3 regions of the Caballeronia sp. LZ034LL genome follow, and region 1 is predicted to be linked to each of the others. Evidence: predicted binding sites of a transcription regulator. Region 1 holds the regulator's gene; each other region holds the start of a gene.

Region 1 (10,609 bases):
GTTCACCGCGATGAAGGCGGCCAACTCGACGGATCCGGCCAAGTACCTGCCGTTCCTCGCGAAGACCGACATGCAGGGCGTGACGGCGAAGCATCTGGAATACGACACGAAGGGCGATCTGAAGAACGGCGGCATCACGCTGTACAAGGTCGTCGGCGGCAAGTGGACGACGCTGCAGAGCGTGGGCGGCAAGTAAGCACGCCAGCTTTTGCGGTTGATGTTTCGGGTGAAGGCCCCGTGACTCCGGTTACGGGGCTTTTTCTTTTTCGGGATCGCGCTTGTTGCCCGTCAGCATCGCTTTGATGAGATTTTCCTGTGTCCACACACTCATCAGCACGGCCGCGAGGACATGCACGCAGACGCACACTTCCACCGCGACCGCGAGCCAGCTGTGGATCTCCTGCGGCCAGTCTTCGCCCCAGAAGGCGTCGAGCCGCATGATCCAGCCGGATAGCGCGAGCGCGAGAATCAGGCACCAGAGCGTGAGGGCCATCAACGCACCGAGCGGATTGTGCGAAAGATGGTGCATCGGCTGCCTGGCGGCCAGCGAACGCAGATAGCCGACGAGATGCATGCGCTTGGGCCACCACGCGGAAAAGCGCGCGTATCGCGACCCAATGAAGCCCCACACGATGCGCGCGGCGACCAGACCCGCCGCGCCATACCCGAGCAGCCGGTGAGTGAAATCGGTCGGACCGAACAGGTTCCAGAGGACGATGCCCGCGACGGCCCAGTGCGTGAGCCGAACCCAGATGTCCCAGACTTTCGTGGGCCGGGTCACGGGCGGAGACATGACGCTTATTCCACTTCCGACTTCACGACCGCGAGCGTCTTCGTGTCGTAATAGATCTCGACCTTCTTGCCGTTCTTGTCGTGGCCGTAGATCTCGTAGCAGTTGCCATCGACCTTGAACTTGCGGATCTTGTAGCCCTCGGCCTCGAGCTTGGCCTTCGCGTCGGACTCCTTCATCCATTCGCTTTTCGGATGCGCCGTGCAATCCGCCTTCGCGAACGCCGCACCCGACATTCCCATCGCCAACGACAACGCCAAAATCTTCAGCATGACTTACTCCCGGTGGTTTTGGACGGGCTACTCTAGCGCCACCGGGAGCGCACTGCAAGCAGACTGAAAGTTTGTCCGCTAACGCCTGCCTTGCTGGCGAATGTGTTCGAGCGTCGCGCCGGGCGTGCTCTGTTCCGCCGGAATGCGGACTTCGATCACGGCAGGCAGGCCGGAACGCTGTGCGCGCTCGAACGCGGGCATGAACTGGCCCGTTGTCTCGACGAGTTCGCCGTGCGCGCCGAACGCCCGCGCGTAGGCGGCGAAGTCGGGGTTGGTCAGTCCGGTTCCATGCACGCGGTTCGGATAGTGGCGTTCCTGATGCATGCGGATCGTCCCGTACTGGCCGTTGTTCACGACGATGAAGATCACCGGCAATTCATATTGCATGGCCGTCGCCAGCTCGTGGCTCGACATCATGAAGCAGCCGTCGCCCGCGAACGCGATCACCGTGCGCTCCGGGTACAGCGACTTCGCCGCGATCGCGGCAGGCACGCCGTAGCCCATCGCGCCGCTGGTGGGTGCGACCTGCGAGCGAAACTGCCGGTACGAGTAATGCCGATGCAGCCACGTCGCATAGTTGCCGGCGCCGTTGGTGAGAATGGCGTCGGCGGGAAGGGTCTGGGCGAGCTGGCGCATGATCTCGCCGAGCTGGACATCGCCGAGCATCGGGCGCGGCTCGCGCCAGTCGAGATACGCAGCGTGTGCCGCTTCCGCCTCGCCGGCCCACGCGATGGAACGCGGCGGCGGCAGCGCGGCCAGCATCGCCGCGATTTCGGGCATGCCCGAGACGATCGGCAAATCCGCGTGATAGACGCGCCCGAGTTCCTCCGCCCCCTGGTGGACGTGGATCAGCGTCTGCCTCGGCTTCGGGATGTCGAGCAGCGCGTAGCCGCCCGTCGTCGATTCGCCCATGCGCGGGCCGAGCACGAAGAGCACGTCGGCGTCGCGCACGCGCGCGGCGAGCGCCGGATTGATGCCCAGCCCGACATCGCCGGCGTAGTTCGGATGCTCGTTCGACAGCGTGTCCTGATAGCGGAATGCGCAGCCCGCCGGCAACTGCCATTGCTCGACGAAGCGCGCGAAGTCCTGCGTGGCTTCTTCCGTCCAGCCGCTGCCGCCCGCGATCACGAACGGCTTCCGTGCATTGCCGAGCAGCTCGCGCAGGCGTTCCATCTGCGCCGGCGCGGGCGCGGCCGCCACGCGCTGGTAGCGCGGCAGCGGCGGGATGGCGGCGAGCGTCTCGGTCAGCATGTCTTCCGGCAGCGCGAGCACGACCGGTCCGGGACGCCCGGCCGTCGCGACGTGAAACGCGTGACTCAGGTATTCCGGCACGCGGCGCGGGTCGTCGATCTGCGCGACCCACTTCGCCATCTGGCCGAACATGCGCCGGTAATCGATCTCCTGGAACGCCTCGCGGTCCATGTGATCGCGTGCGCACTGGCCGATGAGCAGCAGCATCGGCGTCGAATCCTGAAATGCGGTGTGCACGCCGATCGACGCATGCGTCGCGCCGGGCCCGCGCGTGACGATCGCCACGCCCGGACGTCCGGTCAGCTTGCCGACTGCCTCCGCCATGTTCGCCGCGCCGGCCTCGTGGCGGCAGACGATGGTCTGGATGTGCGCGGTTTCGTCGTGCAGCGCGTCGAGCACGGCGAGGAAGCTCTCGCCGGGCACGCAGAACACGCGCTCGACGCCGTGATGAACGAGCGCATCGACGACGAGACGGGCGCCGGTGGTCTGGCTTTCGGAAGAGGCGTGAGAAGCAGCGGACATCATGCGATGAAGTCTCCTTGAAATGTCCGGAAACGCCTCGGTTCGATGCCGGAGAGGTGCCGGACGGTGAGCGACGTGCCCTCCAGCTTACGCGTTCGGGCACGCGTTCGGCCACACGCGGTCCGGGAACATTTGCCGGCGGCGGGCGCGCCATGTTCCGGCCCTGAGGTGTCGATCAGCCGTCCATCAGCCGAAATACCCCTTTTTCCCACCCTTTATCCAGCGATGGGCTTAAGGGGAACTTCGCAATAATGGCTTCACTGAAAAGCGGGACCGGCAGGCAGGCAGGCCGGTTCGCTCGCAACGATCGCCGTATCACACCTCATCGGGGGCAAGTTTGAACATTCGTAGATTCATCGGCGCGAACAGCCGTGACGCACTGCGCCAGGTTCGTGAAACGCTCGGTCCCGATGCCGTGGTGTTGTCGAATCGCACGCTGGACGACGGCTCGGTCGAAATCGTCGCGGTGGCGGACAGCGACATCGCTTCGATCTCGCCCGCCGCGCAGGAGCAGGCGGTGCGTTCGGGCGGCGCGTCGCGCGCGGCGCTGGCCGCAGCGGCGGCAGCGATCCCGGTGAAACAGCAGGCAGCCACGAACCCCTACGTGAACGGCGACGTGTTTTCCTCCGTGTTCGGCGCAACGGCCGACGACGAAGACGACTTCGCTTCTTCCGCCGACGACACGTCCCCCACGATGGCCGACACCAACCCGTGGCTGATCGAACACGCGAAGCGTCTGGCGCAACAGGCGTCGATGCCGTCGAACCGCCCGCTCACGCCGTCGGCAGCGATTGCGCGCGGCATGGGCGTGCCGGTGACGACGCTGTCGCAGGCGCCGGTCCAGTCGACCGCCCGGTCGACCGAATTGGAAGCCGGCAAATTTGCGCTGCGTCAGCAGCAGCCGGCCCGCGCCGAAGCGGCGCCGCAGCCGGCCGTGCAGCAGAAGGTCGAAACGCCGGACTGGGCGCGCGAAGCCGCGCAGGTCGCTGCCCGCCGCGCCGCGCACAAGATCAACACGAGCGCGCCGCACGCTGAAACGCCGGCGCCGGCCGCCGCGCCCGCCACGCCGGAAAGCGTCTTCGAAGGCCTGCCCGCGAATGCGGCGGCGGTCGTGACCGAGGCGATCCGCGCGCGCATGCAGCAGGTCGTCAACGACACGGTGATGAACGAACTCTCGTCGATGCGCGAGATGATGGAAGAGCACTTCGCCGGCCTGATGTGGAGCGAGCGCCAGCGCCGCAACCCGACGGGCGGCGCGCTGACCAAGCGCCTGTTCTCGGCCGGTTTCTCGGCGCAGCTCGTGCGCATGGTGATGGACAACATGCCGGAGATGGAGAGTGTCGAAGGCGCGCTCGAATGGGTGCAGCAAGTCCTCGAAAGCAACATTCCGGTGATGGACAGCGAAGACGCGCTGATGGAGCGCGGCGGCGTGTTCGCGCTGATGGGCCCGACGGGCGTCGGCAAGACGACCACCACGGCGAAGCTCGCGGCGCGCTGCGTGATGCGCTTCGGCGCCAGCAAGGTTGCGCTGCTTACCACCGACAGCTACCGGATCGGCGCGCACGAGCAACTGCGCATCTTCGGCAAGATCCTGGGCGTGTCAGTGCACGCGGTGAAGGACGCCGCCGACCTGCAACTGGCGCTGTCCGAATTGCGTAACAAACATATCGTGCTGATCGACACGATCGGCATGAGCCAGCGCGACCGCATGGTCTCCGACCAGATCGCGATGCTGTGCGGCGCGGGCCATCCGGTGCAGCGCATCCTGCTGCTCAACGCGACGAGCCACGGCGACACGCTGAACGAAGTCGTGCAGGCCTACAAGAGCGCGCCGGACCAGCCGCCGCTCGCGGGCTGCATCCTGACCAAGCTCGATGAAGCCACCAATCTCGGCGGCGTGCTCGACACGGTGATCCGCTACAAGCTGCCGGTGCATTACGTCTCGACCGGACAGAAGGTGCCGGAGAACCTGTACGTCGCGACCAAGCGTTTCCTCATCAAGAGCGCGTTCTGCATTCCGCGCGACGGCTCGCCGTTCGTGCCGAACGACGAAGAAGTCCCCGCGCTGCTTTCCGCGCTGTCCGCGCGTGCCTCGACCGACATGCATGGGGTGCACTTTGGATAAGTTCGTGCTCGATCAGGCAGAAGGTCTGCGACGGCTCCTCACGCGAGCTGGCTCGCGTGTGGTGGCGGTTGTGGGCGGCCCGGCGGGAATCGGCTGTACGTCGACGGTGGTGAATCTCGGCGCGGCGCTGTCGGTGCATGGCAAGGATGTGCTCGTGATCGACGAGCATCGCAACGCGGCTTCGGCCAGCCGGCTCGTCGGTATCGAGGATGCCGGCGCCGCCGCCGCGGTTATGACGGGCCGCAGCACGCTCGCGGACGCCGCCGGGCGCACGCCGTTCGGTTTCTCGCTGCTCGCGGCGCCGCGCGATGAACGCATCAGCCATGACGCCGCGCAATGCCGCGCGCTGCTGGATGGTCCGGCGGACATCGTGCTGATCGACGCGCAGCTGGACCGGTATGGCGCGCTCTCGTCGCTCGCGGCGCAGGCGCATGACTTTCTCGTTGTGACGCGGGTAGCCGCGTCGGCGATCACCGAGGCGTATGCGTGCATGAAGCGTCTGCACTACGCCCATGCGATCGGCCAGTTCCGCGTGCTGATCAATCACGTGCAGAACCCGGCCGATGCGGCGGTCGCGTTCGACAACCTGTCGGGCGTCGCAAGCCGGTATCTGGCTGTGTCGCTGGTGCAGGCGGGATATGTGTCCGAGGATGCGCGCGTCGCTCGGGCTAAGGAACTCTCACGCTGCGCAGTCGAAGCGTTCCCGGCCACGGCCGCGGCACGCGACTACCGCGCGATTGCGGCGGAGCTCCTGCACTGGCCGATGCGCCCCGCGCCGTATGCGCGTGCGGCGAACGGCCAGGCGGACGCGCGAATTCCGGTTGGCGACTCTGAGCAGGGCGGACGGGAGACGGCGCATCGTGCAGCCGCGCTTCACGAACTGGCCATGAGCAGCACGGCGTCGATGTGATCAAGATAGGTGACCAAGATGTATAACGCCCAAGGCAAACTCTCACAGTCCGAAACGCTGACGAAATATGCACCGCTCGTTCGCCGGCTGGGGCTTCAGCTCGTCGCCAAGATGCCGGCGAGCGTCGATCTCGACGATCTCATCCAGGCCGGCATGATCGGCTTGCTGGACGCGGCCGGCCGCTACAAGGAAGACCAGGGCGCGCAGTTCGAAACGTATGCGAGCCAGCGGATCCGCGGCGCGATGCTCGACGAACTGCGTGCCAACGACTGGCTGCCGCGCAGCATGCGCAAGACGTCGCGCGAGGTGGAATCGGCGGTGCACAAGGTCGAGCAGAACCTCGGCCGCTCCGCCAGCGAGACGGAAATTGCCGAGCACATGAACATGCCGCTCGACGAGTATCAGTCGATGCTGCAGGACCTGCACGGCGCGCAGCTGATCTATTACGAAGACTTCGACCGTTCCGCCGATGACGAGCCGTTCCTCGACCGCTATTGCGTCGATCGTTCGGATCCGCTGTCCGCGCTGATGGACGACAGCCTGCGCGGCGCGCTGATCGAAGCCATCGACCGGTTGCCGGAACGCGAGAAGCTGCTGATGAGCCTGTACTACGAGCGCGGCCTGAACCTGCGCGAGATCGGTGCGGTGATGGAAGTAAGCGAGTCGCGCGTGTGCCAGCTGCACAGCCAGGCGGTGGCGCGTCTGCGCACGAAGCTGCGCGAACAGGCCTGGACCGGCGCCGAAGCGTGAAACCCGACGCTTGAACGGTGACGCATGACACGGATGGCCCGCAGCGATGCGGGCCATTTTTTTAGCTGGTTTCGAAGTCGTGGGTTTCGGCGAACACGGTCTTGCCGGCGCCCAGACTTTTCGCGCGATACATCGCGCGGTCGGCGGCGCGCAGCACCGTGTTCATGTCGGACGGGCGCGCGATCGTCGCGCCGGACAGCAGGCAGGCGCCGATGCTCGCCGACACCGATACCGCCCGCTCCTGCACTGACGTGATGGCGGCGAGCGCCGAATGGATGCTGTCGGCCACGGCGAGCACCGCCGAGCGGTCCCGCACCTGATGCGCGAGCACGACGAATTCGTCGCCGCCGAGCCGGGCGATGGTGTCGGTCCGGCGCAGTCGCGCCTCGAGCTGATGGGCGAACGATTGCAGCAGCACATCGCCGACGGCGTGCCCGTAGGTGTCGTTCACTTCCTTGAAACCGTCGAGGTCGATCAGCAGCAGGGCCGTGGCGTCATCGGCGTCGTGGCTGGTGGGCGGCGCGGCCATCGCCCGGTTGACGATCTTCTCCAGCGCATAGCGATTCGACAGTCCGGTGAGCGGATCGGTGGACGCCTGGCGCGCGAGATCCAGATTGAGCTTGCCGAGACGGTCGACGAGCACGCTCAGATACACCGATGCCCCCAGCACGCTCAATCCCAGGCCGATCGCGGCCGGCAGATTGGCATGCCACCACGGTTGTCCGAGGCCGAGCGCGATCACCACGATGAGCGCCGTCGCACAGGACACCGCGAGCGTGCGCTTGCCATAGCGGCATCCCGAGCCGATCAGGAACCAGAACATCACCCAGATGAGCGGCAGCGCGCTGGCGCCGCCGGCCGCGAGCGCAAGTCCGAGCAAGGCTTGATCGGCGATGGTCGTGAGCGTGAGGCGCGTCAGGGACGTGGCGCTCGCGCGGCTCACGACGAACAGCGTCAGGGCGCCGTAGGACACATAGAGGGCGACGAGCCGCACGACCATCGAGGCATCGTGTGACGGGCGCCACCACTCGAAGAGGCCATACGCGAGCAGCACTGCTGTCCCCATCCAGACACGAAGCGTGGCCTGCTCCCGTTCGGGACTCCGGTGCCCGGACCCGATGAAAGCCTGGATCCGGCGTGCCGGTTGATGCGCCTGCTCCATATGAACCCCTGGATGGTGATTTCTTGCTGTTATGGTGTGCTGCTGTCTCTTTTTTTGCGGCCCCGTCGCGGGAAGCGGTGCGAAGGTGTTGCATCGGGTTGCACCGTCGCGCGACCCGCTATTCTGCTACTTTTTGCGATTTCGCTGCAGGATCGGTTGGGGAGAATGCGGTGTCTTGAATCCTCCCGCTTTCCGCTTCCTGCTTACGGCTCATGACAATGAACAACAACGCTTCTTCCCTGCAAGGCGAATGGCTGGCGGTCTGCAACAGTGAGGACGTGCCGGAGGGCGGGGCGCGAGGATTCGTCGTCGCGGATGAGCGCATCGTCGTGTGGCGGGACAGTCTCGGTGCAGCGCATGTGTGGCGCGACTACTGTCCGCATCGCGGGGCGCAGCTGTCGCTCGGAACGGTATCGCGCGACTGGATCACCTGTCCTTATCACGGCTGGCGGTATGACATCGAGGGGCAATGTCTGCATATCCCGTCGAATCCCGCACTGCGTCCGCCGAAACGCGCCTGCGCGACGACCTTCGTCAGCGAGGAGAAGTACGGCGTGGTCTGGATGTGTTTCGGCGAGCCCGCGTATGCACTCGACTTCTATCCGGAAGCCGATGTGCCCGGCGGGCGCCGTATCAATCTTGCGCCGCAGACGGTGAGGTCATCGGCACCGAGAGTGGTCGAGAACTTTCTCGACATGGCCCATTTCTCCTTCGTGCACGCGGGGATTCTGGGCGAGCAGGCGCATACCGAGGTGCCTGATTACGAAGTCGTTCCTGTGGATGGCGGACTCGAAGCGCGGCAGTGCCGTTACTGGCAACCGGCCGGCATGCCGGGGCAGGACGACGGCGCGATGATCGACTATGTGTATCGCGTCAGGCGGCCGTTGATTGCGAGCCTCACGAAGATGGCCGCCGGCGGGCAGGGCGCGCTGCACATCATGCTGGTGGCGTCGCCGGTGTCGGAGACGGAAACGCGGGCGTGGCTCGTCTCCATTCATGAAGACGACTCGACGCACAGCGATCGGGAGCTTTATGACTTCAATATGGAGATCCTGATGCAGGACACGCCGATAGTCGAATCGCAATGGCCGAGGTGCTTGCCGCTGGAACTCGATGCGGAGCTGCATCAGAGGTGCGACCGGATGTCGGTGGCTTACCGGAGATGGCTGGCGGAACGGGAGTTCGGGTGGGGGACGACGGGTGGGGCGTAGCGGGAGTCTTGAGATTGGCGCGCCCGGCTGGGATCGAACCAGCAACCCCTGCCTTCGGAGTCGATTTATTACAAACCGCTTCCGTCCAGTCACGTCCTAGATATTTCCTTCAGAGTCGTAAGGTCACTAGTATTTGTGAGCCTCATTGACTCTTCCATACGATCCTCGGCGTGTTGATCGGGTGACGCGTTGCCGATCGTGTACGGCGCGAGTGCGCCGGGTCAAAGCGCATCAATGGCTACGTCTATGAAGAAGATCAAACGTAATCAACGAGGAAAGTTGGAAGCACGGAATGACCGATCGGTAGTCGGCGCAAGTGCATTACGCTGTGACAGCGCAAGGTATGCCGGGGGGCTTGATCGATGGCCAGTTGCCCGCCCGTCAGAACGGGCCGGTCATACTTCAGCCGATGGATGCGGACCGGACCGTTCAGTCGAATATTCGACCTAGAAATTACAACCTTAAAGATCGCCGGCAAATTCACGCAGAAAAAGATAATTGGTACCGCTCAAACGACGACGGTCATCTTCTGTTCGAGAACACGGCCAAAATCAGGCGTCATGGTCAGGCGCACACCGTTACGCGGCGGCGGTCTCCCGTCCAAGCAACTCGAAGTCCGCATGATTCACAAACGGAGCATATCCGTTGCCCCACGGCGCTGTTACTGTACAAAGCAGTCGCATGTCCAGCGGCGCATCGACGTTCACGCACCGGACTGTGACGGAAACGGCTCCAGGATCCTCCGTCAAAAATTTTGTGATGTCTCGCGCGTAGTATTTGGGGCAATAGCCGACGAGATGCGATGGCGGAAGCGTAGACAGGCACAATGCGAATTCATCATGTCCGTTTTGGCAGTCGCGCAAGAGCCGAAGCGTATCGCCTTGCTTGAGGCTCGCAATAGCATCTAGCGAACTCTTCGGAATGTGCCGCAGCGCGCGGGCGAAAAATGAGATCTGGTAACGTCCGTCGGCAGTCCGCTTGGGCTGAGGAAACAATTCGACTGAATCTGTTCCTCTCACGCCTCCGGTCATGGCCAACACATTCAATGGGTCAGAATCCAAGTTAGTCAAACCGATCCACCGAAGGTAATCCCGGTACTCGGGGCGGGACTTCGGAATCACACGATTTGCGAACACCGGGAACAGGGTGCTCGACTCATACGTCGCATGTACATCGCTGAGACGCCCGAACGGATGAAAATTGGGCGCGCGCAACACGCCTCGTGTGTACGCAAACTTGTAGATGCCGTCCACACGGGTTAGCTGACCCACAGGAATCCATTCCCTTGATTCGGCATCTTGCCAAGCGACAAACAGTGTGTCCATCTTCTTCCCCTAAAGGGCCAGCAGCCTTGCGCAGTTGTGCTGCAAAAGCTGCCTGGTGAATTCTTTGGTAACTTCCGTGGCGTGTGTTCCCGGAATTAGATCAACAAGCGACGCAATGACGTCGGGTGTTACCGCACGTAGTTTGTTGAGCCATGCTGCCCCGGCGGCTGGGCGCTGCTTCATGGCATATCCGAAAGCGTCAATGGTCGACAGTGGTTTTGCCTTCTCCGTCGCCATTGGCGGATACAGGCCGGAAGTAGCGCGAGCAACATATGCCGACATCTGCTGACG
Region 2 (10,609 bases), 2.9 Mb from region 1:
CGGTTTCGGCGGTGAAGGGATCGAGCTGGTGGTCGCTATTCAGAAGCGTGCCGTCGAGATCGGTTGCGATGGCCGAGTACATGCCTGCCTTTGTCGTGGGCTCAGGCGCCGGGTGCGCTGCGTACACTGCCTACCTGGTTGCGCGCGCCCTGTGCGGAGCGATGAGCGGAGGAACCTGCCGCGAAGTGCGCCATTTTATCGCGCAGTGCCCGCAGCCTCTCTGGACCCGGACGCCGCCCGGCGCGCCAGTTCGAGCGCGCCCGCGGCCGAATCTGCACGCGGCGCGCGCATCCGCTCGCGCAGACCAGGCGGCACGAACGGCTCGTACGGAACGGCGAGCCCGCCGCACAAGGCAATGGGCAAGGCGCCGTGCGGGTCGAGCGCAGCCACGAGCGCTTCGATTTCCTGGCCGGCCTGCGCGAGCAACCGTGCGGCACCAGGGTGATCGCGAAACGCGAAGACGCTGGGTGCGAGCGTGGCGTAGGCGGTCTGGTTCGCGTTGCACAGCCACACGACGAGACTGTCGCGATCCGTCGCGCCGGTCCGGGCGAGCAATTCACGGGACCAGCCGTCTTCTGCGGCGCGACCGTCGAGCACGCGCTGCAGATGAACCACGGCGTGCAGCCCGAGCCAGGCTCCGCTGGCCTCATCGCCGCTCGGAAAACCGTAGCCGCCGGTGATGCGGCATACCCCGTCCTGGGCCAGCACAGCCGCGATGCTGCCCGTACCCAATGCGACGATCACGCCAGGTTCGCCGCCATGTGCGCCGACCACCGTGGTGTAGGCGTCGCTCTCGACGCGCAACGCGCGCACTTCGGGCGCGGCCGCAAGAAAGGCCGCGAGCCAGTCGGCATTGTTCACGCCCGCTAGACCGCAGCCGAGCGCACAGGCACGCCAGTCAAACGGCAGCGCCGCGCTGGCGAACGCGCTGCGGCACGCGTCCTCGATGGACTGCCAGGCTCGCTCGACGCCGAGCCCGAGACCCGACGGGCCGCCGCTGGCGCGTGCGAGCTCAACGCCCTGCGCGTCCGCGAGGATCACGCGTGTACCGCTGCCGCCGCCGTCAATGCCGAGCAGGAAGGCGTCTGTTGCTGCGGTGGGGGAAGTCAAAGTCGGAATGGATTTCATGGACGCCAGCTTACCGGCCGCGGCGGCCTGCGCCAATTAGCCAAATGGACGAGGTGGCGCGACGAGAACGTTCCGCTATGCTGAAGCGACCTTGATGACCACCGGGAACCGCACATGGCAGACACCCAACTGGCCCGCTGCACGTGGGCAACCACTGACGCGATGATCGACTACCACGACCATGAATGGGGCGTGCCGTCCCACGACGACCAGCATCTGTTCGAGATGCTGGTGCTCGAAGGCGCGCAGGCTGGGCTCTCGTGGTCGACCATCCTCAACAAGCGCGAGGGATACCGCGCCTTGTTCGCGAATTTCGACATCGGTCGCGTGGCGCGCTTCACCGACGAGGACATCGAGCGGCTAGTGCAGGACGCGCGCATCGTGCGCAATCGCGCGAAGGTGACATCAGCGGTGCTCAACGCGCGCGCGGTCCAGCAGATCCAGCAGGAGCACGGATCGTTCGCGGACTTCGTCTGGTCGTTTGTCGACGGTGTCACCATCGATACCCCGCGCGACGCGAAGCATCCCACGCCCGCCTCGACGCCCGAATCGGATGCCCTGAGCCGCGCCCTCAAGCAGTACGGTTGCAAGTTCGTCGGCACGACCATCTGCTATGCGTTCATGCAGGCAACCGGCATGGTCAACGATCACGCGGCCGGATGCATTGCGCGAACCTCTGCCGGAACCCGGCGCAAGCGCGCGTCGCCGAGATCGAAGTGAAGGACTCGAAGCGCAGAGAGTTTTAGTTTTTTGGCCACATTTTCGAGTGCGATTGTCCCTTGCTAGGGAAAGTCCTGATGGAAGCATGTTTTTTTGCAGTGAAGCACGCGCAAAACCCCGAACAGCAAGGCATCAGACCGGGTTTTCCGCACTGCACGAACGTACGGTACGTGTAAAAATGGCGTCCTCGCGTGCGCTGGCGCACCTTTTTACCGGGCCGAACCGTTATAAAGACGGTGTACGGATCGTTCATCGAGTGTAGAAATCCGATGCGAGCACACAGGGCGATAGTGAGACCGAACGCCCAGGCCGGGAAAAGCGCCGTGTTCGAAGCAGTGACCGGAAGGCATCAGCGTTTTTTGATGTTGCTGAGCATCGCAACAACGCCGCCGTTCCGGAGCAGCAGGTGCAGGTTCTCGAATTCAAACGCATGGCCGCTGCGCAGGGGCGCAGGGGAGAAGATCATGAAAAGCCTGAACTTCCTGACCCATCAGGAGATTTTCAACAGCGCCGTACAGCATCTGTTCGTGCAGGGACAGGCCGCATTGCTCCCGCATGGCGGCGGCGCCTATCGCGGTTACTGCGGCGGCTGCCCTGTCGGCCGTTTCATCAGGCCGCGCGACTACGTCACGGCGATGGAAGGCGTGCCTATCCGCTACATCGCAAAACCGCCCGAGCATGTGCCGGCCTATATGGATGTCGGCGTCGCGGCGCTCAAGCGCGCGCTGCTTCGTGCGCGCATCAACGTGTTCGATCCCAATACCGTCGAATTGCTTTCTTGCCTGCAAAACGTCCATGACGTCTTCGGCAAGTGGGAATGGCGCGAGCGTCTGTCGTCGATCGCGCGTCAGTTCGGGCTTTCCGCCGAACTTCTGAAAACGGCTGCCTGAGTACAGTAGGTGTAGTGATGTTGAGCCCGATGAAGATGTTGAGCCCTAAGGACATTTACGAACGCGTCAGCACGCATTTGCTGACCCAGCGCGCGGTGTCCGAAGATGACAATGGTTCCTGCCGCCTGCGCAGCCCGGAAGGCCGCAAGTGCGCGATTGGTTCGCTCGTGCGTGACGATCTGTACGAGGCGGCGCTGGAAGGTGTCGGCATTTCCTACTACCGGCATGCGCAGGACGGCGAGCTGATGCGCGCGCTCTACGCGTCGAATGTGAACGCCTACGATCCCAACATCATCGATTTGCTGATCGAACTCGAGCAGGTTCACGACGACGCCGACGTGGATGAGTGGCCGCATCTGCTGGCCGCGCTCGGCAAGCGGCACGCGTTCGTCTGAAGCCAGTCTTCCTCACGTACACAAAGCAAAAAGGCGGTGCGCCCTCACGGGTCGCACCGCCTTTTTGCCATGCACGCCGAGGAATTGCGTCCCCGGCTTGCACGCGATGCTTAGTGCATCTTCTTCGGCAGCATCTGGCTGCGCAGGCGCTTGCGCAGACGCGCGACGGCAGCTGCCTTCTTGCGCTTGCGCGCGGTGGTCGGCTTTTCGTACGACTGGCGCTCGCGCAGTTCGGCGATGGTGCCGTTGCGCTCGATGGTGCGGCGGAAACGCCGAATCGCGACATCGAACGGCTCGTTTTCTTTGAGGACGATAGTGGTCATGTAAATCCTGGTTTGCTAAACGTATTTCTAAGCGCGCGACGACAAAACCGCCGCGCCCCGGCACTCCGATCGTCCGCCGGACGCGGCACTGGATGACACCAGCCAGCGCGCCGCGACGGACACGAGCAAAGCGGCCACGGAGGCCGGAACAGAGAGAGTTGGGATTCAGCCGCCGAAGCGGCATGCGCATTCGAAAGAACGACGTGAACGCGCGTTTCGGAGCCGTTCGCCGCCGGAGTGTGACGTTGTCGATCTTGACGGTGTCATTCGGCTGCGAAGGCAGGAAATCGGGCACATTTCTCGATTCGGGCGCGATGTTACCAGAACAGCGCGCCGCTGCCAACACCTCGCACCGCCCAACTCCTTGATGTGACAGATTATTTCTGCCACGCACTGGCTTCGTCGAGGAGCCCGACATCCTCGCCCGACAGCGCGAGGCGCGTCGCGGCCGCGAGGCTATCCAGTTGGGCGACGGACGTGGCGCTCGCGATCGGCGCCGTGATACTGGGCCGCGCGATCAGCCACGCGAGCGCGATCGTCGCGGGTGTCGTGTCGTTGCGCTTCGCGACTTCGTCGAGTGCATCGAGGATCTTCAGGCCGCGTGCATCCAGATATTTCTCGACGCGCGAACCGCGCGCCTTGTTCTGCGTGTCCGCCTTCGAGCGGTACTTGCCCGACAGAAAGCCGCTCGCCAGCGCGTAGTAAGGCACGACCGCCACGTCATGTTGCTGCACGACCGGCTCGAGTCCGGTTTCATAGGCTTCCCGATCGTACAAGTTGTATTCCGGCTGAAGGATCTGGTAGGCGGGCAGGCCCGAATCCTTCGCGACCTTCAAGGCTTCCTCCAGGCGCTCGCCCGTATAGTTCGACGCGCCGATCACCCTCACCTTCCCCGCCTGGATCAGCTTCTGATAGGCATTGAGCGTCTCGTCGAGCGGCGTGGGTTCGTCGTCGTAATGCGAGAAATAGACATCGATGTAATCGGTCTTCAGGCGTCGGAGCGAATCGTCGACGGCTGCGGCGATGTTCGCGGCCGTCAGCCCCGGGCGCGTGCTGAGCTTGCCCACTTTCGTCGCGAGCACGATCTTGTGGCGCTTGCCGCTCTCCTTGAACCACTTGCCGATGATCGTCTCGGATTCACCGCCCTGATGACCTTCGACCCAGGCGGAATAAACGTCGGCGGTATCGATGAAATTCAGACCGTGATCGACAAATGCATCGAGGATGGAAAACGACGTGCGTTCATCGGCGGTCCAGCCAAATACATTGCCGCCAAAAACTAAAGGCGCGACTTTCAATTCCGATATACCGACATTACGTGTCTGCATGAATGCTCCGAATCCGCGTGGAAGAGGGACTAAAAAGCATACGCGTGATTCGGAAGGCTTGCTGGGTGGGCCTTCGAAGGCTTTCGACACTATTCGTTACACAAATCGGTTAGCCCGGCCTTAAGTTTTTTTCGAGTGGCCCGATAACCTCAAGTAGGCGGCCGGCTATCACCGAGCGCAGGACCGCCAGGCAACAACTCGGTGCCATTAGCCAAAGCCAGATTAGTCTCCCAGGAGAGAACAAATGATCGGTATCAATAGCAATATCAACTCGCTGGTTGCTCAGCAGAACCTCAACAGCACGCAAAGCGCGCTGTCTTCGGCGATCACCCGCCTCTCGTCGGGCAAGCGCATCAACAGCGCGGCCGACGATGCAGCGGGCCAGGCCATCGCTTCGCGCATGACCTCGCAGATCAACGGTTTGAACCAAGGTGTGTCGAACGCCAACGACGGCGTCTCGATGACCCAGACGGCTGCTTCGGGCCTGTCGCAGATCTCCGACAACCTGCAACGTATTCGCCAGCTGGCGGTGCAGGCTTCGAGCGGCTCGCTCTCGTCGAGCGACCAGGCTTCGCTGCAAAAGGAAGTGACGCAGCGTATCGCTGAAGTGAACCGTATCGCTTCGCAAACGACCTACAACGGCACGAACGTCCTCGACGGTTCGGCTGGCACGGTGTCGTTCCAGGTTGGCGCGAACGTCGGCCAGACCATCGGTATCGATCTGAGCAACGGCGTGTCGGCTGCTCAACTCGGTGGCGGTCTGCCGCAACAAGGCGCGACGATCGGTACGCTCTCGGGCCTGAGCCTGACGAGCGCCGGCGCTGCAGCAACGGGCTCAACCAAGGCTGACATCACGTCGATCAACGTGCTGGCTGACGGCAAGGGCGGCTTCACGTTCACCGACCAGAACAACCAGGCACTGTCGAGCGCAGCAACGACCGCGCTGTTCCAAGGCACGACGACCGGCACGGGTACGTCGCTGACGCTGGCCGCGAACACGACGGGCGCACTGTCAGCATCGACGCAAGCGAGCGCAAAGACGACGGCTCAAACCGCACTGGACGCACTGAACACGACCAGCGCTGCTGCAACGCTTCCGACGACGGGCAACACCGCAGTGTTCGGCACGATCTCGGGCCTGAACGTGGACGCCACTGGCGCTGCCGCTGCGGCCGGCGCGGGCACGATCACGTCGATCACCATCACGCAGAAGTCCGATGGCACGATGACGTACACCGACCAGAACGGCAATGATGCTGCTACGGCTGGCGCGGCCCTGTTCACCGTCACGGCGAACGCCGACAACACGAAGGGAAGCTCGGTCACGTTCAAGGCTGGCGGCGCCCTCGGCACGACGCCGACCGGCTTCGACACGTCCAACCCCAACGCCACCGCTGCCACTGCCGGCATCGCTCAAGCGAACGCGCAAAACGTCCCGCCGAAGGTTTCCGACATCGACCTGACGAAGGCCAATGGCGCGAACCTCGCGATCGAATCGATCGACAACGCACTGAACGACGTCAACTCGATTCAAGCTGACCTCGGCGCCGCGCAGAACCGCTTCTCGTCGATCGCTGCCACGCAGACGGCTCAGTCGACCAACCTGTCGTCGGCACAGTCGCAGATCACCGACGCGAACTTCGCGCAGGAAACCGCGAACCTGTCGAAGGCTCAAGTGCTGCAACAAGCCGGTATCTCGGTGCTGGCTCAAGCGAACTCGATGCCCCAGCAAGTTCTGAAGCTCCTCGGCTAAGCATCACGGCCGACGCTGTAACCGGCGCGCATCAGCCAGTACAATGCGCGCCGGAAGCAACAAAGCAGTCAGCGCAAAGGGAGCTCGTCTCCCTATGCGCGTTTTCGGAAGATGACGACTTCCGCCCTTTTCCAAACGATCGCGAAGTAACACGAGCGGAGCACACATGACCACCGTAGCCACGACATCGGCTTCCACTGTCGATCCGACCAGCGCCGTCCAGCAGGCCGCACAGTCGATCATCAGCGGTTCGACCAACTCGACGATGGACGTGAACTCGCTCGTCACCGCGATCGTCAACGCGAAGGTCGCAGGCCAGACTGACGCGCTCAACAACAAGAAGACCGCCGACAACACGCAGCTCACCGCGATCGGCACCCTGAAGTCCGTGCTGTCGCTGCTGCAAAGCTCGATCACGAATCTCGCCAACGGCAAGACGCTCGGCTCGTTCACCGCCACCGCCGACGGCAAGGGCCTCACCGGCAGCGCCGACACCACGGCCGTGGCCGGCAGCTACGCGGTCAACGTACAGAACATCGCCTCGGCGCAATCGATCACGTCCGGCACGTTCTCGACCACCGACGCGCTCGGCACCGGCTCGATCACGCTGAAGGTCGGCAACAACAGCAGCACGATCAAGCTCGACAGCAGCAACAACACGCTGTCGGGCATCGTGTCGGCGATCAACTCGGCGTCCGACAATCCCGGCGTCACCGCGACCATCGTCAACGGCTCGGACGGCGCGCACCTCGTGCTGCGCTCCACGTCGACGGGTCTCGGCAACCAGATCGGCGTCGATGTCACGGCGGACGACAGCACCTCCGCCATCAACAAGCTTCAGGTCAGCTCGTCCACCACGACCACCGATCCGGACCCGACCGACCCGACCAAGACCATCACCGTCCCCGAGCACACCACCGTCAGCAGCACCAGCGGCTGGACGCAATCCAGCGCGGGGTTGGACTCGCATCTGACGGTGGCCGGCACGCCGGTCACGAGTTCGAGCAACACGATCAAGGAAGCGGTAACGGGCGTCACGATGAACATCACCGCGGACTCCGTCGGCACGACGCAGACGCTCACGATCGGCCAGGACGTCACCGGCCAGAAGACCGCCATCGATGCCTTCGTCACCGCCTACAACAACTTCATCAGCACGGCGTCGTCGCTGACGTCGTTCGATTCGACCGCCAGCTCGCAAGGCGCGCTGCTCGGCGACTCGATGATGAACACCATCAAGAACACGATCTCCAGCACGATCAGCAAGGGCATCGGCGTCGGCACGGGCAAGGTGAACCTGGCGTCGATCGGCATCACGCTGCAGCCGGACGGCACGCTTTCGACCGACGAAGACGCGCTCACCAACAGCAGCGGCACGGTCGCCTCGCTCTTCAACACGACCGACGGCGTCGCCGCGCAACTGAACACGAGCCTGACGGCGTTCCTGCAGACCGGCGGCATCATCGACACGCGCACAACCGCGCTCAACGATGACCTGACCAGCATCGCCGATCAGCAGACGCAGCTCACCGCGTACACCGCGCAGCTGACCACCTCGTACAACGACCAGTTCACGGCGCTCAACTCGCTGATGTCCTCGATGGCGACGCAGTCGAGCTATCTGACCGCCCTCTTCGGCGGCACCAACAGCGCCGGCGCGCTGGCCACCAACAAGAGCTAAGGACCGGACATGAACCAGCACGAACTGATTCAGGAAGCCTGGTCGCTGACCGAGGCCATCGAAGCGGCAGTGGGCAACGAAGACTGGGCGCGCGCCGCCGAGCTGACCGAAGCGCGCGCACCGCTCGTCATGGCGCTGCGGGCCGAGCAGCCGGCGGAGTCGCTCGCGGTCATCCGCAAGATCCAGGCGAGCATCGATGCCGTCGCATCGCGCGCGCAGATGGCGCAGACGGCGCTCGCTGCAAACTACCGCCGTTCGATGGACGGCGCCAAAGCCGCAAGCCGTTATCAACAAGCTGCGCGTTTCTAAAGTTCTCTGCTGCCACGCCGATAACACAAGAACAACAAGAACAACGCGCCGATGTCGGGCGCGCTGCTTCGCTCTTGATGCCCGCCTCGCGCGGGCATTCTTATTTGCGGCGGGGCTCGAGCCGTCGGGCTCTATCGACCCAACGTCAGCGCCAGATACGCCGCATACAGCACGCCGTTCCCGAGCAGCGCCCACAACACTACGCCATTCGGTTTCGCGTTGAAGCGCAGCCACGCTGCCGCCGCCAGCGTGATCAACACGCCGGTCAGCACTTCGACACGCGGTTCCCACGGCGTCAGCATGATGCCGATCCCGGGCAGCAAGGTGCCCTGGAACACCATCGCGCCGGTGATGTTGCCGAACGCCAGCGTGTCCTTCCCCCTGCGCGCCCACAGGATGCTGTTCACCTTTTCGGGCAGTTCGGTGGCGATCGGAATGATGATCAGCGACAGCAGCAGCGCCGAAATCCCGAGCGCCTGCGACACCCCTTCGACGCCGTGAATGAAGCCCTTCGCGCCGCCCACCAGCAACACGATGCCGACCAGGAACTGCAGCATGATGCTGCCCATGGACGTCTTCAAACCCAGCCGTGAAGCAAACAGCGCTTCAGGGGCTTCGGTGCCGTGCCCGCTTTCGACCAGGTTCGCCGAGGCCCTGAACGTCGAGATCACATACAAGACGTAGAGCCCGACGAGACCCGCCGCGAACATCGCCCGCACGGGCCACGCGTGATGCGGGACGAACATCGCCGCGCACGCGATCAGGAACGCGAACAGGAAGAAGTTGAGATCCCGCGTGAAGCCGCTGCGCTCCGGCACGATCCGTCCTTGCAGGCCGCGCGACTTGAGCACCGCGATCGTCATCAGGCAGGTGGAGAGCGTCGCGAGCATCAGCGGCGCGCCGAGAATCGCGCCGACGCCGATTTCCTCGTTGACCGCGCGACTGGGCGTGCCGCCGAGCAAGGCGATGATCGGCACAGTGGTTTCGGGCAGCGCGGTGCCGACGGCGGCGAACAGCGAGCCGGTCACGCCTTCGGAAATGCCGAGCCGCTCGCCGAGATGTTCGAGCGCGTTGGTGAAGAGTTCCGACGCAATCAGGATGATCGCGAGCATCAGCGCGAGTTCGATGAAGAGCATCGTCATGCGGCACCTCGCATGAAGCAATGCGACGAACGCGACGGAAGCGCCGAAAGACGCGTGAGAAGGAGACGTTGTAGTTGTAGGGACACGATCTTTCCACGGCCGGACGCTGAGCGAACCACGATGCACCACGCGCCGTCCGGCCAGGAACGACGCAGTGCATCGATGGTCTCGCCAAACCGGTCCGGTCGAACGCGCCACGGCAGCAGGGCCGAGGATGTTGACGCGTTCTCCTTCGCACGACACACACAAAGCGCACGAAGGAAGGCTACTCCCCAAAGACGGCGCAAGTGTAGCCCGATGCCTCCGGTTTCGGCAAGCCGCGCCTTCTCGCCAGGCTCATTGCAGGAATATGCGTATGCGGATCGAATCGTTGTCGGTGCAACGAGCATTCGCTATGCTGGCCGCGCCGGGCGCGCTGCTTGCTGCACCTGCCGACCGTCATCGGACCTGATCCGCCAACAAGAACGAAACGCCGTGTGACCATCGGGTCACGGGAGATCTCATGCGCCTGACACTCGTCGCCGCCGCCACTGCGGCCATCCTGCTCGCCGCGCCGGGCATCGCGCTGTCGAAGCCGCTCACCGTCTGCACCGAAGCGAGCCCTGACGGCTTCGACGTCGTGCAGTTCAATTCGCTCGTGACCACCAACGCGTCCGCCGATGTCGTCTTCAACACGCTCGTCGCCTACGACGAAGCCGCGAAGAAAGTCGCGCCCGCGCTCGCCGAGAAGTGGGACGTGAGCAGCGACGGCCTCACGTACACCTTCCATCTGCGTCCGAACGTGCAGTTCCAGACGACTGAGTGGTTCAAGCCGACGCGGGCGCTCGACGCCGACGACGTCGTGTTCACCTTCTCGCGCATGCTCGACGACGGCAATCCGTGGCACAAGGTCGCGGGCGCAAGCGGCTTTCCGCACGCACAGTCGATGGGTCTCGTGAAG
Region 3 (10,609 bases), 800 kb from region 1:
GCGCCGCCCTCGAAATGACCCGGCGCGTGACGCGCATCGCCACCCAGGCGCTCGGCACGCGCAGCGCCATCGCGCAGGGACTGACCTGGTCGGGCACCTTCCACAGCGTCGGCGCGCGGCTGCTGCGCGATCACGCCGATCTTGTCGGACTTGCGCCGTCGTTCACCATCAACGACCGCGAAGACTCCGCCGACCTGATGAATCTCGTGCGCCACGAGCTCGGCCTGTCGTCGAAGGAAAAGCGCTTCCCGGCCAAGTCCACCTGCTTTTCGATCTACTCGCGCGTCGTGAACACCGGCGCGTCGCTGGCCACGGTGCTCGATCAGTCGTTTCCCTGGTGCCGCGAGTGGGAAGCCGACCTGAAGCGCCTGTTCGCCGCGTATGTGAACGCCAAGCAGTCGCAAAGCGTGCTCGACTACGACGACCTGCTGCTCTACTGGTCGCATCTCGCGGCGGAGCCGTCGGTTGCGGCGGACTTGTCGAGCCGTTTCGATCACGTGCTCGTCGACGAATACCAGGACACCAACCGCCTGCAGGCGTCCATCCTGCTCGCGATGAAGCCGGACGGGCGCGGCCTGACCGTCGTCGGCGACGATGCGCAGTCCATCTACTCGTTTCGCGGCGCGACGGTGCGCAACATTCTCGACTTCCCCGGACATTTCGACCCGCCCGCCGCCAGCGTCACGCTGGATCGCAACTACCGCTCGACGCAGCCGATCCTCGAAGCGTCGAACGCGGTGATCGGGCTCGCATCCGAGCGCTATACGAAGAACCTGTGGACCGACAAGGCGTCGGCGCAGAAGCCGCGCGTCGTCAGCGTCGCCGATGAAGCCGATCAGGCGCGCTATGTCGTCGAGAAAGTGCTGGAGGCGCGCGAAGGCGGCATGAAGCTCAAGTCGCAGGCGGTGCTGTTCCGCGCGGCTCATCACAGCGCCACGCTCGAGATCGAACTCACGCGGCGCAACATTCCGTTCGTGAAGTTCGGCGGCCTCAAGTTCCTCGATTCGATCCACGTCAAGGACGTGCTCGCCGTGCTGCGCTGGGCCGGGAATCCGCGCGACCGCGTCGCGGGCTTTCGCGTCGCGCAGTTGCTGCCGGGTATCGGGCCGGCGCTGGCCGGGCGGCTGCTCGACAGCGTGAGCGCGCCGCAGGCAGTGGCGTCGCAGGCCATCGCCGGTTTCCAGGCGCCGGCGCGCGCCAGCGAGGACTGGCCGCGTTTCGTCGGGCTGATGGCGAAGCTGTGCGGCCGCGAATCGGGCTGGCCCGCCGAGTTCGAAATGATCCGCCGCTGGTATGAGCCGCATCTCGAACGCAATCACGAGGACGCGGCGATCCGTATCGGCGACGTGCTGCAGATGGAGAGCATTGCGTCGACGTATCCGACGCGCGAACGCTTCCTCACCGAACTCACGCTCGATCCGCCCGACGCAACCAGCGACGAATCCGGCGTGCCGCTGCTGGACGAAGACTATCTGATCCTCTCGACCATCCATTCGGCCAAGGGCCAGGAATGGCGCAACGTGTTCGTGCTGAACGGCGTGGACGGCTGCATTCCGTCCGACCTGGGCACGGGCAGCGACGAGGAAATCGATGAAGAGCGGCGCCTGCTGTATGTCGCGATGACGCGTGCGAAGGAAGACCTGCATGTCATCACGCCGCAGCGCTTCTACGTGCACAACCAGACGCATCTCGGCGACCGCCACGTGTGGGCGCAGCGTACGCGCTTCATTCCGCCGCATCTGCTGCCGCAGTTCGAGACGGCGGCCTGGCCGCCGGTGATCGCGCCCACGGCGCCGACAGCCGCGGGGCTGGCGGCAGCCGCGAAGGCCAAGCTGGATATCGCGGCGCGCCTGAAGGGGATGTGGGAGTAAGACGGGCGCGCGATCAGCGCTGCGCGCGCGAGGCGCGCGGCGTGCGCGGCGGCGAGAAAATGCTGCGCAGCCAGGCGGCGAAGCGCGTGTAGCCGTCGTAAGGCTCTTCGACGAACAGTTCCGGGCGCAGCGAGCGCAGCATTTCGAGCACTTGCTGCGCTTCCTGCTTCTGGATCGAGCCATACACGATGCCGAGCCGCAGCAGACAGCGCAGTTCACCGAGCTTCTCGCGCGCCGTCGAGCCGATGCTCGTTTCCACCGAAATCTTCATTTCGTAGACGCGCTGGCGCAGCGAATCGGCGAGCCGCCATGCGGGCGTCTGCATCTTCTCTTCCACTTCGCGAATGTCCGCCGCCGCGGACTTGATCTGCGAGGCCAGCATGTCCACTTGCGATACGTCGCCCTTGGCTTCGGTGACGATGGCCGCCGCCCATTCGCGCGAGGCCTTGACGAGATCTTCCGCGGTCCAGTCGGCGCGAATCGCGAACGCGAAGCCATGTTCGGCCGCCTGCCGGATCAGGATCTCGACGACATCCGGAAACTCCTTGTCGAGCGCGCGCTTGGCCCACGCGTACTGGCCGTGCGAGAGCATGCGCTGCACGGCCTGCTCGGTGAGCGGCGTGTGGTTGTCGAGCAGGATCGCTCGCAAGAAGTCTTCGAACGACGGTGTGACGAACTGCGGATCCAGCTTCAGCGACAGACGCAGGAAGGCGTCGAAGTCGCGCTGCAAGGAAGCGATCGTCTCTTCGCGGAGCGAAAGGGTGATTTGACGCATGTTGGTTCCCGGTTCCGCTTCCGGATACGCCGGAAGCAGGTGATGCTGGTGGCGCCGCTTCTGTGAGCGGAGGCCATTCGCTTCTGATATCGGCGCGGGTTCCGGGAACTTGAGGCTTTCTTGGCGCTTTTTGAAGGCGGTTTGCACGCCGATGGAGGGAAAACGTTAGCGCAACACCAGCAGTTGCCAGACGAAGAACACGGTCAGGGACACCGCAATGGTCAGCAGCGGCCGTTTGCTGAGCACGCACACGATGACCGCCACGAGCGCCGCCACCAGCTGCGGATTGCGCCAGGTGAGCTCGGCGCCGGTGCCGTGCGGCGAGACGGTCATCGGCACGATGATGGCAGTCAGCACCGTCACGGGCACGAACGAGAGCGCGGTGCGCACGATGGGCGGGAAGGGCAGACGTTCGCCGAGCACGAAGACGGCGGCGCGGATCGTAAAGGTGACCACGGCCATGCCGAGGATGAGCAGCACGTAGTTCGAGGCAGCATTCATTGCGCGTGCTCCTTCGAAGCTTGCTTGCGTTGCGCGCGCTGGTCCCGCAGCGTGAGCATCATGCCGACCGCCACGCCCACGAGCACCGCCGCGAGCAGGCCCAGCTTGTACGGCCAGTCCTGCCACGCGAGCGACAGCACGCCCGAGGCCAGCGCCGCCGCGACGAAGCGCACCGCGACGAGCTGCGGCACGATGATCGCGATGAAGGTGGCGACCATCGCAAAGTCGAGTCCAAGCGACTTGAGGCCGGGAAACGCCGCGCCGAACAGCAGGCCGATGAGCGTCCACGCTTGCCAGTTCAGATACATCGCGACGCCGGAGCCGAAGAAATAGTGCGGTCCGATCTCGCCGGGATTGCGCTTCTGATAGTGCGCGTAGGCGACGGCGAAGACTTCGTCGGTGAGCACGGCGGCGAGCGCCCAGCGCCAGCGTCGCGGCAGATGCGCGACATACGGCGCAAGCGTCGCGGAATAGAGCACATGACGGAGATTGACGACGAGCGTCGTCGCCCAGATGACGGCGAAGCTCGCGTGCGACGCGATCAGGCCGACCGCGATGAATTGCGCCGACCCGGCGAACACGGCGAGCGACATCAGCTGGCCGTGCCACAGCGAGAGCGGACTGGCCGTGACGAGCGTGCCGAAGATCACGCCGAAGGGCGCGGCGCCGATCATCATCGGAAGGGTGTCGCGGGCGCCGGCGGCGAATTCGCGCAGTGCCTGGCCGGATGGCGGCGCGGACGGTCGAGTAGAGTGCCGCGCGGACTGCATGGCGGACGATTGTGCAGATGTTGCCTTCAAGATTTCCTCCTGTGACAGCGAGGATACGCAACGCGGTGTCCGGATGGCTTGTACGTTCTTGCGCTTGCCGTCGCTTCTTTGCGGTGCTTCTTTCCGGATGCTCAGCGCCAGCGGCCCGGCGGCACGCCGAACGCGCGCTTGAAGTGGCGCGTGAAGTGACTCTGGTCGGTGAAGCCGCTGGCCGCTGCGACGTCGGTGACCGACGCGCCCGAACGCAGCGCGGGGAGCGCCCGCACGATACGCATCTGGTTGCGCCACGCGTGCGGCGCGAGACCGGTCGTGCGCGCGAACAGCCGGGCGGCGTGAAAGGTCGACAGGCCCACCGTGCGCGCCAGTTCGGCGAGCGTGACGGGTTCGAGCAGGTCGTCGGCGAGACGCGATTTCATGGTTTCGACGCGTTGCGCGTCGGCGGCGAGCGACAGCGCCCCCGTGTGCTCCAGCGCGTGCCGTCCGACCAGCGTGGTGACGGCATCGACGAGAGCCAGTTCGGCCTCGAGCGGATCCGCGCCGCGCTCCAGCAGGTGATGCGCATGCACGAGACGACGTGCCAGATCGGCGTCGCGGATGATGTCATCCGGAAAGCGGGGCGCGACGGCGCGTTGTCCGCACAGATCGTGCGCCAGGTCCTCGACGAACGGCACCGGCAGATAGAACACGCGATAACGCCAGCCGACATCGACCGCCCGCGCGCCGGTATGCACTTCGCCCGGATTGATCACCGGCACCGAGCCGGTTTCCGCCACATGATGCGCGCCGCGATAGTCGAAGCATTCCGCGCCGGCCTCGATCACCGGCACCGTGTAGGCGTCGTGCCAGTGCGGCGTGAATTCGTGGTCGTAGTATTCCGCGGTCACCATGTCCGCGTCCGGCACGAGCGGCGAGCGCCAGTAGCGTGCGGCATCGCGGAAATGGGCGGCGTTCATGGCGTAAAGGCGAAATGGCGGATGAAGAAAGGAAACGGGAAGTTTATAACGTTGTCACTTCACCGGTATCGTCGTGCCTTCCGGCACGGGCACGGCGGTCACGCTGTTCTTCGGACTGCCGGTCGCGATGCGGTCGCTGTAGGTGAGATAGACGAGCGTGTTGCGCTTCGTATCGACCACGCGCACCACATGCAGCGTCTTGAAGATGAACGACATGCCGGCCGAGAACACGTCGGTCTTCTGCTTGAGCGGCTGGGAGAATTTGATCGGGCCGACCTGCCGGCAGGCGATCGACGCCTCGGTCGGATCTTCCGCGATGCCCAGCGTGCCCTTCACACCGCCCGTGCGCGCCCGCGAAACGTAGCAGGTCACGCCTTGCACGAGCGGATCGTCGTAGGCATCGACGGTCACGCGGTCAGAGCCCGTGAAGCGGAAGTTGGTATTGACGCTGGCGATCTCCTCGGCATGCGCGAGTCCCGCGCCGTAGAAGGAGGCCAGCAGTGCGAAGGCGAGGACGGGACGCTTCATCGACATCATCCGGAAAAGAAGAGGGGCGTCGTATTGTATCGACGCCCCTGGGTTCTTTCGATGTGTCGCACATCGGGTCCGTTCAATGGAAGATCAGGTAGAGAATTACCAGAACCACCACCGGCACGCCGAGCAGCCATCCGAGCAAGTAAGGCATGTTGTCCTCCTTCGCGTGTTTGTTTTTGACGGTTCCAGTATCGCGAAGGCGGCGCACGCACGTTAGCCGTGCGAGTCCGAAAGCTTTGTAGGTCCTGTCCTATCTTGAGCTTACGTAATCATTACGCTTGCGCTCGCTGATGTCCGTTATGCCCGCTTACGCGCCGGCCGATCGCGATACAGCGTCCGCACATAGTCCAGATGCTCGCCCGCGCATTCCCGCGCCCGTGCAGGGTTGCGCGCGACGATCGCATCGAACATCGCGCGATGCTGCGCCATGAGATTGGCCTCGACTTCGTCGTCGTAGTCGACCAGCCGATGCGACGTCAGCATCGATTCGCGCACCAGCTCGTTCAACCCATGCATGACGTGCGTCAGCGCGACGTTGTGCGTGGCATCGGCGATGGCCAGATGGAAGGCCGCGTCCTTTTCCGCGATGCGCGTGCTCTTGCTGGCCACCGCGGCCTCGAGCGCACCGAACGCGGCGGCGATGCGCGCCAGATCGGCCTCGGTGGCGCGCTCGGCGGCGTAGGCCGTCGATAGCGTTTCCAGCCCGTGACGCAGTTCCAGCACGTCGGCGCTGGCGTCCGGCTGCTGGTCGAGCAACGCGGCAAGCGGGCGCGACACCAGCGGCGCCGTCACGTGCGATACGACGAAACCCCCGCGCGCCGCCGCGCGGATGAAGCCATCGGATTCCAGCCGGATCAGCGCCTCGCGCAGCGACGGACGCGACACATTCAGCTGTTCGGCCAGGTCGCGTTCGGCGGGCAGGCGCTGGCCGGGCAGCAGCGTGCCGTTCGAGATCAACTCGCGGATCTGTCCGGACACGACGTCCGAGATGCGCACGCGGGCGTAGGAATGCGATTGGACGGGCTGGAAGGTCATCGATTGATGCAGACGGGACGTGAAAACTCGGAATTTGCCCGAGTTTGACACGAAACACGCATCTCTTTAAAGTCTTGGTCAGACCAAGCTTACCAAACAAGCTTACCAAGAAGCGTCGCCCCCTTTCCCGCAATCGACATCCGCCATCGGTCCTCATGAAAGTCGCCCTCTTCGTGCCCTGTTTCATCGACGCCTTTTATCCGCAAGTCGGTATCGCCACGCTGGAATTGCTCGAACGGCTCGGACTCGATGTCGACTATCCGCAGGACCAGACCTGTTGCGGCCAGCCGATGGCCAACAGCGGCGCGCACAAGGACGCCGCCGGCGCGGAACGCGTGTTCGCGCGCAATTTCGCCGACTATGACTACGTGGTGGGGCCGTCGGCGAGTTGCACGCATCACGTGCGCGAGCATTTCACCGCGATCGAGCAGACCAGCGCCGTGCAGAAAGTGCGGCGCAGCACGTTCGAACTGGTCGAGTTTCTCCACGACGTGCTCGGCGTGCGCGAGTTTCCGTGGGCCGAGTTTCCGCACCGCGTCGGGCTGCACAACAGTTGCAGCGCGGTGCGGCATCTGCGCGAGACGTCGAATTCCGAAGTTGCGGGCACGCCGTACTCGAAGCCGCGCGCGTTGCTGGAAGGCGTGAAGGGCATCGAGTTCGTCGCGCCGGCGCGTCCCGACGAATGCTGCGGCTTCGGCGGCACGTTCTCCGTGACCGAGGCGGCCGTCTCCGTGCGCATGGGGCAGGACAAGGTGAGCGATCACGTCGGCGCGGGCGCGGAGTACATCGTGTCGGGCGACATGTCGTGCCTGATGCATCAGCAGGGCTGCGCCGACCGCATGAAGGTCGAGGCGAAGTTCATCCATATCGCGCAGGTGCTGAACGGAGCGCGCGCATGAGCAAGACCATCCGTATCGATCACGCGAAGGCCGCCGGCGCGTTCCTGCAGAAACCGGATCACGTCGCTTTCCACGACAAGCGCCTGTGGGACTTGCGCACCAAGCGCGATGCGCAATCGCACGGCATCGCCGAATGGGAAACCATGCGCGATCTGGCGTCGGGCATCAAGGAACACACGCTGTCGCATCTCGCGGTCTACCTCGCGCAGTTCGCCGATCAGGCCGGGAAGAACGGCGTGACCGTGCATTTCGCGGCGAACGCGCAGGAACACAACGAACTCGTCTACCAACTGATGAGCGAGCGCGGCATGACCGCCCTCGTGAAGAGCAAGTCGATGCTCACCGACGAATGCTACATGCGCGACTATCTCGAGCCGCGCGGCATCACGGTGATGGAGACGGACCTCGGCGAGCGCATCCAGCAGCTCGATCACCAGGATCCGAGCCACATGGTGGTTCCGGCCGTCCACAAGCTGCGCGCGGACGTGGCGGAACTGTTCGGGCGCACCATCGGCACCGATCCCGCGAACAGCGACATCCACTATCTCGCGGAAAGCCAGCGCATGAACACGCGGCCGTATTTCGTGCGCGAGAAGACCGCCGGCATGACCGGCTGCAACTTCGCGGTCGCGGAGACGGGCACGGTTGTTGTGTGCACGAACGAGGGCAACGCGGACCTGTCGGCGAACGTGCCGCCGCTGCATATCGCGTCGATCGGCATCGAGAAGATCATTCCGACCATCGCGGATCTCGGTGTGTTCGTGCGCATGCTGTCGCGCAGCGCGCTCGGCTCGCCGATCACGCAATACACCTCGCATTTCCGCCAGCCGCGGCCGGGCACGGAAATGCACTTCATCCTCGTCGACAACGGCCGCTCCGAGCGCCTGGCGATGGACGACTTCTGGTTTTCGCTCAAGTGCATCCGCTGCGGCGCGTGCATGAACACGTGTCCGGTGTATCGAAGAAGCGGCGGGCTGTCGTACGGCGGTACGTATTCCGGGCCGATCGGCGCGATCATCAATCCGACCCACGACCTGAAGCGCTACAGCGCGCTGCCGTTTGCCTCGACGATGAACGGCAGCTGCACCAACGTCTGTCCGGTGAAGGTGAACATTCACGAGCAGATCTACAAGTGGCGCGAGGTGATCGCGGATAAACACGAGGTGCCCTTCGTCAAGCAGGAAGTGCTCAAGATGGCGGGGCGGCTGCTGGCGAGCCCGACGCTGTATCGCGCGAGCGTGGCGTCGCTGGGCGGCGCGCTCAAGCGTCTGCCCAACTTCGTGCTCTATAACCCGCTCAACATCTGGGGGCGCCAGCGCGAACTGCCCGAAGCGCCCGCCGAGACCTTTCACGAGTGGTATAGGAAAAACCGGAAGCCGGCCAAATGACGAGTCGCGAAGCTTTTCTCTCGAAGATCCGCGCGGCGCAGCCGGCCGCGCGTCCGCGGCCGGAGGTGCCGCTGTTTCCGGCGCCGCCGGGCGACCTGAAGGAGCGCTTCAGCACGGCGCTTGCCGCGATGGGCGGCACGTGTGTCGAGGCATCGAGTGTGCAGGACGTGAACGCGCTGATCGCCGCGCGCTTTGCGGACGCGAAGGTGATCGCGTCGGCCGTGCCGGGTGTCGCGGGGAACCGGCCGCTCGCCGCGGATACGGTGCCGGCGTCGCTCCAGGATGTCGATGTCGCGGTCGTCAGAGGGCGCTTCGGCGTCGCGGAAACCGGCTCGGTGTGGTTCAGCGAGCAGGAATATGTCGTGAACTCGATCGGCTATCTGGCCCAGCATCTGGTCGTGCTGCTCGATCCGGCGCAGCTCGTGGAAGGCTTGCAGCAGGTCTACCGGCGCGATGACTTCAGGACGGCGCGCTATGCGGTGCTGGTGACCGGGCCGTCGGCGACGGCGGATATCGAGGGCGTGCTGATTCGCGGCGCGCAAGGCGTGCGCTCGCTCACGCTGGTGTGGCTCGCGTGAAGCGGCGTGTGCGGAGCGTCAGTATCGCCAGAAGATCGCCACCGCGATGCCGCCGAACAGCAGCCACTTGACGATGTAGTACACGGTCCGGTTCCATGCCTTCAGGCGCTTGCCGACGAGCCGGATCGAATAGAGATACTTGAACGCGTGATTCAAGCCGCCGGTGCGGTCGCCGACTTCGTTCGGCGACGCCGCCGCGCGCATCAGGAAACCGCCGACCACGTGATTGACCGCCTGCGCCCAGCGATATTTCATCGGCCGCTCGATGTCGCAGAACAGGATGATGCGCTCCACCTCGGTCTTGTTCTCCGCCCAGTGCAGATAGGTTTCGTCGAACACGACTTCTTCGCCGTCATGCCACGCGTAGCGCTCGCCATCGACGACGATCGCGCAGCCGTCGCTGTTCGGCGTGACGAGGCCCAGGTGATAGCGCAGCGAACCCGCGTAGGGATCGCGATGCAGCGTCAGTGTGCCGCCAGGCGGCAGCATTGCGAACATCGCCGCCTTGACGGTGGGAATGCCTTGCAGGATCGCGAGCGTTTGCGGGCACAGCACCACGGCCGACGGATGCGGGTGGTCATACCATTTGAGATAGAAGCGTCGCCAGCCGCGTCGGAAGAATGAATTGAAACCGATGTCGTTGTATTGGGCCGCCGCCTGGATCTTGCTGGCTTCGTGCAGCGCCATGGCTTCGGCGCGGATGGTTTGCCAGTGCGTCTTGAGCGGCGCGAGTTCGGGGAAGAGGGAAGTGTGGAGATACGGCGTGGGCGGCACGCGCGAGAACAGGTAGACGAAGCCGTTCACCGGCGACATGAAGGTCGAATGGTCGGAAAGCTGCCGGAAGAAACCGTGGCGAACCTTGCCACGCCAGTGCGTGTAGGCCGCGCAGACGATGAAGATCAACAGGATGACCCAGCGCATCGTTTCTCTCCTTGTCGATTATCTAATGCATTGATCGACGTAGAGAAATTATACAAACGGTTAAACGAACTCCGCTTGGACGGTGATGACGCGTAGAGGGAAGAAAACCGGCGCGCAAAAACAAAAAGCCCGGTCGAAAGACTGGGCTTTTGCTGGATCCTGCGATGAAGCCTTTTTGGCTCCCCGACCTGGGCTCGAACCAGGGACCTACGGATTAACAGTCCGGCGCTCTACCGACTGAGCTATCGGGGAACAACTAACAACATCTGAAGCTGAGATGAAAAACCCAGCCAAGAGACTGGGTTTTGAACAACGCTTGCTGGAGCTTTTGAAGAAACTTCGTGTTGAAGCTCTTGGCTCCCCGACCTGGGCTCGAACCAGGGA

Evidence for each region. The regulator FliA, encoded in region 1, starts transcription of late flagellar genes. The targets are predictions, from matches to a motif close to CTAAAGTTTNNNNNNNNNNNGCCGNTA.
Region 2: a site for FliA is predicted at 4,904-4,930, ahead of QCE83_RS00435 (flagellin). Genes of this name have one in related genera too.
Region 3: a site for FliA is predicted at 2,734-2,760, ahead of QCE83_RS09895 (DUF4088 family protein). Genes of this name have one in related genera too.

What each region holds. Positions count from the first base shown of each region.
Region 1 covers NZ_JARUXR010000001.1:2,940,771-2,951,379, reverse strand. The annotation lists gene QCE83_RS13615 (branched-chain amino acid ABC transporter substrate-binding protein) at 1-196, shown strand, start outside; gene QCE83_RS13610 (cytochrome b/b6 domain-containing protein) at 248-793, opposite strand; gene QCE83_RS13605 (PepSY domain-containing protein) at 799-1,062, opposite strand; gene QCE83_RS13600 (thiamine pyrophosphate-binding protein) at 1,141-2,835, opposite strand; gene flhF (flagellar biosynthesis protein FlhF) at 3,173-4,960, shown strand; gene QCE83_RS13590 (MinD/ParA family protein) at 4,953-5,870, shown strand; gene QCE83_RS13585 (RNA polymerase sigma factor FliA) at 5,889-6,620, shown strand; gene QCE83_RS13580 (GGDEF domain-containing protein) at 6,682-7,686, opposite strand; gene QCE83_RS13575 (aromatic ring-hydroxylating dioxygenase subunit alpha) at 8,001-8,993, shown strand; gene QCE83_RS13570 (HIRAN domain-containing protein) at 9,572-10,318, opposite strand; gene QCE83_RS13565 (HipA domain-containing protein) at 10,328-10,609, opposite strand, start outside.
Region 2 covers NZ_JARUXR010000001.1:89,649-100,257, reverse strand. The annotation lists gene QCE83_RS00470 (Cof-type HAD-IIB family hydrolase) at 1-82, opposite strand, end outside; gene QCE83_RS00465 (BadF/BadG/BcrA/BcrD ATPase family protein) at 196-1,128, opposite strand; gene QCE83_RS00460 (DNA-3-methyladenine glycosylase I) at 1,243-1,848, shown strand; gene QCE83_RS00455 (hypothetical protein) at 2,313-2,738, shown strand; gene QCE83_RS00450 (hypothetical protein) at 2,768-3,133, shown strand; gene rpsU (30S ribosomal protein S21) at 3,244-3,456, opposite strand; gene QCE83_RS00440 (aldo/keto reductase) at 3,834-4,784, opposite strand; gene QCE83_RS00435 (flagellin) at 5,029-6,537, shown strand; gene fliD (flagellar filament capping protein FliD) at 6,704-8,218, shown strand; gene QCE83_RS00425 (flagellar protein FliT) at 8,228-8,527, shown strand; gene QCE83_RS00420 (sodium:calcium antiporter) at 8,659-9,669, opposite strand; yybP-ykoY riboswitch at 9,767-9,960, opposite strand; gene QCE83_RS00415 (ABC transporter substrate-binding protein) at 10,172-10,609, shown strand, end outside.
Region 3 covers NZ_JARUXR010000001.1:2,137,882-2,148,490, reverse strand. The annotation lists gene QCE83_RS09900 (ATP-dependent helicase) at 1-1,871, shown strand, start outside; gene QCE83_RS09895 (DUF4088 family protein) at 1,885-2,646, opposite strand; gene QCE83_RS09890 (AzlD domain-containing protein) at 2,812-3,147, opposite strand; gene QCE83_RS09885 (AzlC family ABC transporter permease) at 3,144-3,917, opposite strand; gene QCE83_RS09880 (AraC family transcriptional regulator) at 4,049-4,870, opposite strand; gene QCE83_RS09875 (CreA family protein) at 4,925-5,398, opposite strand; gene QCE83_RS09870 (FCD domain-containing protein) at 5,702-6,439, opposite strand; gene QCE83_RS09865 ((Fe-S)-binding protein) at 6,595-7,338, shown strand; gene QCE83_RS09860 (LUD domain-containing protein) at 7,335-8,726, shown strand; gene QCE83_RS09855 (LUD domain-containing protein) at 8,723-9,304, shown strand; gene lpxO (lipid A hydroxylase LpxO) at 9,323-10,225, opposite strand; tRNA gene QCE83_RS09845 (tRNA-Asn) at 10,402-10,477, opposite strand; tRNA gene QCE83_RS09840 (tRNA-Asn) at 10,580-10,609, opposite strand, start outside.